DNA from 2 places in the Rothia sp. HMSC061E04 genome. Region 2 is predicted to be linked to the other one. Evidence: riboswitches for the same ligand, from Rfam matches in the RefSeq annotation. Region 2 holds a riboswitch; the other holds the start of a gene.
What was found. Region 2 has a riboswitch for thiamine pyrophosphate ahead of HMPREF2927_RS00420 (ECF transporter S component). Riboswitches for the same ligand answer to the same signal wherever they lie in the genome.

Region 1 (3,200 bases), on a different contig from region 2:
CGCTCGTACACGCACGCCGACAGGTACGCCCGCGCCGCACGCACACGCTGAGCCGGTGAAGCCGCCTCAAACGCACGCTCCACCTCCGCGAGGCTACGCGCCACCTCCGCGGCGAACTCTTCGCCACCGTACATGCTCAGCCACTCCGCGTACGGGTGGTCCGCGTGATTCTGCGAGGAGAGTACGGCACCGACTTCTTCGTACAGCCAGTAGCAGGGCAGAATCGCCGCGGCACCGACCACGTAGTCATCACCAGCGGCGGAGGCACGCAGGAAATTCGTGTACCCCATCGTAATCGGCGAGGGCCCACCCAGACGCGCACGGTTCGCCAGCCAGCCCTCGTGCAGCTGCGATTCGGCGGCAATCGCCTCGTGCGCACCGGCGGCCCAGTGCACCTGCGCCTCAGCGGTATCAGCACGCGCCGAGAGAGTCGCGAGCGCACGCGAATAATCACGCAGGTAGAGGGCATCCTGGTCCAGGTAGAAGGCGAACAGATCCTCGTCGAGGGTTCCGTCACCGAGGGCACGCACGAAGGGCAGGTCCAGGATCTGGTGCCAGGTTTCGCCACCGGCTGCCCAGAGGGCGGCGGTCCAGGGACCGGCGGGCTTTACGACGGCTTCACCGGCGGGCACGGGGCTGACCGGCAGCAGACGCTCCGGGCTGGTGCCGTCCAGAGTATTGCCCTCAGAGTCGGTGGTGGCGAGCAGGTGATGCCACGGGTACGCGGAGGCGGCAGCCTCCAGACGGCGGGCACGGGCGGCGTGGTCCACCGGGCCGTGGCCCTCACCGGAGCCGACCTGCAGACCGGCACCTGCGGCAATGGCTTCGTGGAGCCAGCGGGTGCTCCACTGCAGGGCGCGGTGGGTGTCTTCGCTAGTCAGAACGCTCTGCTCTGCGGTGTGCCCTGCGGCTTCGGTGTGCTGCAGCAGTTCCACGCCCAGGCGGGTTGCCAGCGAAGAGGACAGGGAGCATCCGGTGCCGTGCGTATTACGGCTGTCCAGGCGCGGGGTGCGCACGTGCGCGCAGGTGCCGTCCGGGAAGACCGCGGTGTTACCGGCGTCCTGACCGCATAGGTGGCCGCCCTTCACAATCACGGTAGTTCCGGTCGCCGCAGCAAGGTTCGCCGCCTGCTCGTGCGCCTCATCGAAAGTCTGAGCGGGCTCCTTCTGGCAGAGCACGGCGAGCTCCGGAATGTTCGGGGTAATCACATTCACGAGCGGCACGAGATCGCGCAGCGCCTGCTCCGCTTCCGCCTGCAGCAGGCGGTCACCGCTGGAAGCAATCATGACCGGGTCGAGCACGACCACGGGCGCGGGATGCTCACTCAGCCAGGTACGAACCGTGCGGATCGTGTCTGCGTCGCCGAGCATGCCGATTTTCACGGCGTCAACCGTGACGTCATCAAAAACGGCGGCAAGCTGCGCGGTCAAAAATTCCAGGGGCGGGGTGAATACTTCACGAACCCCGCACGTGTTTTGGGCGACCAGTGAGGTGGTCACGCACATGCCGTAACCGCCGGATGCGGTAATAGATTTGAGGTCCGCTTGGATGCCCGCACCGCCGGAGGGGTCGGTTCCCGCAATGGAGAGAACCCTCGGCACTCGAGCTGTCTGGGGTGCCCCGGATGCTCCGGAGGCGCTCGCGCCGGGTACAGGGCTGGTGGTGGGTGCGCACGCGGGCGCGATAGGCTGCTCTGCCATCATCGATAATCCCTTCGCTAGTTCGAACTAGAGCAGGTTCAATGGGTGATTCTCTCAGCCTTGAGTGTTCTTACGCCGTTTCGTGCGTCCACTGTGCCGTAGCTCTTCGCTGTGCCGTAGCCCTTCGTTGGGCGGCCAGTTGGGCGGGTTAGCGGGTCGCGGGCGTCTCAAGGCACCCCATATCGCTCTGCCAGGTTATCACAATGATTCTCCGTAGCTAAAAGTTCTGCGGGTAACAAGTGAATCTCTCCGAAATTTTCGTTTGAGTCTTGCGTTACTGCAGGGGCTCCTCACCGCCGATTTCAGCGCACCCTTGTACGGAAACCACCCGTTAAACACGTAGTGCCCGGCACCGCTTCACACGGTACCGGGCACTATCAGCCTGGCTTATCCTCCAGGCTTAGGTCAGGGCGAAAATCTCTGCCGGTGAACCCTCCGCAATGATCCTACCCTCGTGTAGCAGGACCGCACGGTCAGCCAGCGAGGCGATACGCGCATCGTGCGAAATAATCAGCACCGCACGGTTCGCCAGCACGGCGCTCAGGGACTCGGTTGCGTCCGCGAGCTCCAGCTGGGTGGTGGACTCGTCCAGAATCACGGCGTGCGGGTCGGCAAGCACAATACGTGCCAGTGCCAGCTGCTGAATCTGGTCGCGGGTCAGCGGCGAATCCGCGCCGCTGACGACAGTATCTATGCCCTGCGGCAGGTCGCGCCACCAGCGGGCACCGATAGCGTCCAGCGCCTCGCCCATCTGCTCGACGGTTGCATCCGGCACGACCACCGTAAAGTTATCGGCGAGGGTGCCGAAGAAGACGTGCGCTTCCTGGGTGCAGACCAGCAGGCGCGGCCGGCCATCAGCGGCGGCATCGGTCGGGAAGTCGCCGTGACCGACCGGGCGACCCATCACGGTGATGGTGCCTTCCAGGGCGGTCAGCGAACCACCAATCAGACGAGCCAGGGTGGTCTTACCCGAGCCGGAACGACCCACCAGGGCGAGCGCCTCACCGCGGCGAATCTTCAGGTTGATACCTTCAAGCACCAGGGCGTCCGGCGAGTAGCCGTAGGAGACGTCGGTGCAGTCAATGGCGTACTCCGGGTTCTTCACGGCTTCATCAGACACGGCGGCGAACGCTTCGGCACGGTGCTGTGCACGCGCCTCACGTTGCTTCTTCGCCAGGGAGACCACACCGAACACGCGGCCCATGTTCACGAGCATGATGCGCAGGCTGCTGACGTGGTGGTTCAGCATGTCGGCGAGGGTTCGCAGGCTGAAGACCATGACCGAGGCGGTCGCTACGGCACCCCAGGAAGCCCAACCGAGAGCCACGCAGGCGGCGCCCCAGAGCATACACAGAATCGTGGGGATCCAAGCGTTAATAGCGTCCACGGTGAAGTACAGCTGGCGGATGCGCACCATGCCCAGCTGCGCGGCGAACTGGCGCTTGTTCTCACCGGCGAAGGCGTCTTCGCGGGCGGTGTGAACGCCCAGCTCACGGATCG
Region 2 (3,200 bases):
GGTGTGTCGGCGTGCGCGTCGTTGTTTGGGGGTGGGTTGTGCGCGGGTGATGCTGAGGTTTTCGGCGCGCAGTAGCGCTTCGCCGTGCTCGCTATTGCAGTCGTTCTGCGGCGCACGCGGCACGTAGTTGGGTACCCACACGCCCGCGTCGATGAGTTCTTGGCGGGCTTCGGTGAGTACGGTGTCGGGTGCGCCGTCGTGGGTGATGGTGCCGCCTTCGCCGAGCACGATAATGCGGTCCATGTGCGGCGCCCAGATGCTCACGCGGTGTTCTACGACGAGCAGGGTCGCGCCGGTGGCTTGCGCGGCGGTAAGGATGCTGTCGCGTACTTCCCGCACGCCGGAGGGGTCAAGGTTGGCGGTGGGTTCGTCGAGGATCATGGCGCCGGGGTGCATCGAGAGGATGCCCGCCAGGCCGAGGCGCTGCTTCTGTCCGCCAGACAGCGCGCTGCTGGGGTGGTCGAGGGGCAGGGGGTTGAGCCCTACGGCGGTGAGGGCTTCGGTGACGCGGCCCCAGATTTCTTCGCGGGGTACGCGCAGGTTTTCGGGGCCGAACGCTACGTCGTTGCCGACGGTTGCCATGACGATGGAGGATTCGGGGTCCTGCTGCATCATGCCTGCGGTGCCGCGTGCTTCGGCGGGTGCTTGCCCGTTGATGGTGATGGTGCCGCTGGCGGATTCGCCGTCGTCATCGTGGAGCACACCGGCGATGGCGTGCAGGAGCGTTGATTTGCCGGCGCCGGAGGTGCCCAGTAGCAGGACTTTTTCACCGGGGTTGATGGTGAGGTTGAGTCCGCTGATGACGGGTTCTGGGCGTCCGGGGTGGTGCCAGCTGAAGTTGTTGAGCTCGATGCGCGCCCCGCGCGGTGTTGCTTCCATGATAGTTCCTTAGCCTTTTGTGTGGCTGCTGTAGTGTGCCGAGTGGTGACTAGTTGCTGGTGGTTAGCGGCGGGTCTTGCCGGATGCCAGCGAGGAGAGCACACCGGTCTTGGCGAGGTTCTGCACGAGAATCCATGCGAGGAAGCCTGCGATGACTGCACCGGAGATGACGGAGCATGCTACGTAGATGATTGCCTTGACCGGTTCCATGTCGGGGTAGTAGATGAAGATTTCGTTACCGCCCATGAACAGGCCGCTGAGCGCACCGGCGAAGATGGCGACGGTTGCGTTCCAGCGGCGGTAGCCGAAGATCGCGAAGGCAACTTCAGCGCCGATGCCCTGGATGAGGCCTGCGAGTAGGATTTCGCCACTCCATGCGCCGCCGGTGAAGAGTACGGAGATGAATGCTGCGACGATTTCGCAGAAGAGTGCCGCACCGGGCTTGCGGATGAGCAGGCCGCCGAGGGTGCCGCCGAGCAGCCATGCGCCGCCGATGATGGGGCGGAATTCGGGTGCTGCTACGAGTGCGGTTTTGGTGGCGGGGGAAACTGCGATGTCCCAAATCCAGAAGATGACGGCGCAGGCTACTGCGATAACTGCGGCGATGACGATTTCGTTGACTCGCCAGCGCAGGTTCGGCTTCTTCGCTTCTGCCTGGGTGGATGCCTGGGAGGCGGGGGTTGCGTTCTGTGACATTGGTGGTCCTTCCGTCGTTGGAAGGGGAATGTCCTCGCCCTCTGATTGGACGAGGGCATTGAGAAGAAATTCGACTCCCTACGCCGGTACTAACCGGATCAGGTTCGAGGGTCTGCTTAGCACTCTCAGCGCCTCGGTGGCGCTCCCCTGTCGTTTGGGGTTCCTTGTCCGTACCGTTGTGGTGCGGGTGGAAGCCCAGGTTCGATTGTAGGCGTGTCTGGCTGTTCGCGCCAATTTGCCGCTTTTTGTTCCCTTCTTCTGCCCACATTACAGAATTGCACGGTGTACAATTTTGGGACGGAGAGGCCCCAAGGCGGCACGAACGCCTTAAACCCTATACGCTAGGGAGTGGCGCTCTTTTCTCACCCCAACCCCGAAGGGGTTCACGGGCAGGACGCCGCATCGTATACAGCTAAGGAGATACATATGAACCCCGTCGCTAAGCTTGCTATTGCGGGTATCAACATGGGCGCTGTAGCCCTGGTTGGTAAGGGCCTGGGCGCAGCCTGGACCAAGGCTACCGGTAACCAGCCTCCCGCCATTTCCCACGAGTCTGAAGATACCCTGCGTCAGGTCATCCTCTGGACCGTTCTGACCTCCGTCGTGGGTGCTGTGGTGAGCTTCGGTGTTGCTCGCCTGCAGCGTCGTTTCTTCAACTAAGACTTTGCGCTTTCCGCGTGAAAGTTCATGAACTAGGCGGTACGTATCTTCGCTCGGTACGTACCGCCTGGTGTTCCTTCTTCAGCACGCCCGCTCTACTTCAGCCGGTTTCATGCCGCCGCTACGCTGAAGCGCCACCTCGGCACCTGAAAGCACAACTATGACTATTTCTTCTCCCCGCCGTAAGGCGAAGGCTCAGCGTAGGGTCGTTGACCACGCGAACAGCCGCCGTTCGGTCGCGTCCTGGGTCATGTGGGATGTTGGTTCGTCGAGCTTCGACTCGATTATGACGACCTTCATCTTCACCGTGTACCTGACCAGCAGCTACTTCGGCTCCCCCGAAGAGACCTCTTCGGCGCTGTCTTTGGGTCTGACCATCGCCGGTTTCCTCATTGCGATTCTGGCGCCGGTCACCGGTCAGCGTAACGATAAGTCCGGCCGCGGTATCTTCTGGCTCGGTGTGAACACCATACTGCTGGTCGGTTCGATGGCGGCGTGCTTCTTCGTGGGCCCCACCCCGCAGTACTTGTGGCTGGGTGTCGCCCTGATTTCTGCGGCGAGCGTGTTCAGCGAGTTCGCGTACGTGAACTATAACGCCGTGCTGCCGCGTATCTCCCACCCGGAGAATATCGGTAAGATTTCGGGCGCCGGATGGGCTGCCGGGTACATTGGCGGCATCCTGGCGCTGGCTGTGGTGCTGTGGGGTTTTGTGCTTACCCCCGAGGTGCTCGGCCTGACCACCGAGAACGCCCTGAATATCCGTGCGGTCGCACTGTTCGCCGCCGCCTGGTGCCTCTTCTTCTGCGTGCCGCTGCTGGTTCGTATGCGCACCCGCGAGCGCTTCCTGCCGGAGGTGCTACCCACCCGCGAGCTGCGTTTCCTGGAGCTGGGCCTGGAGCGTTTCTCCCCGGCTCGTCAGGGCGGTCTGCTCGCCTCCTACAAGGCGCTGTGGCGCACGATTCGTC

Region 1: another riboswitch for thiamine pyrophosphate. It lies ahead of HMPREF2927_RS07635 (bifunctional hydroxymethylpyrimidine kinase/phosphomethylpyrimidine kinase); the one in region 2 lies ahead of HMPREF2927_RS00420 (ECF transporter S component).

The regions. Positions count from the first base shown of each region.
Region 1 is NZ_KV813706.1:183,201-186,400, forward strand. Features, by position in the region: gene HMPREF2927_RS07635 (bifunctional hydroxymethylpyrimidine kinase/phosphomethylpyrimidine kinase) at 1-1,703, opposite strand, end outside; TPP riboswitch at 1,692-1,890, opposite strand; gene HMPREF2927_RS07640 (ABC transporter ATP-binding protein) at 2,101-3,200, opposite strand, start outside.
Region 2 is NZ_KV813685.1:31,929-35,128, reverse strand. Features, by position in the region: gene HMPREF2927_RS00425 (ABC transporter ATP-binding protein) at 1-879, opposite strand, end outside; gene HMPREF2927_RS00420 (ECF transporter S component) at 943-1,575, opposite strand; TPP riboswitch at 1,634-1,734, opposite strand; gene HMPREF2927_RS00415 (DUF4235 domain-containing protein) at 2,002-2,235, shown strand; gene HMPREF2927_RS00410 (MFS transporter) at 2,396-3,200, shown strand, end outside.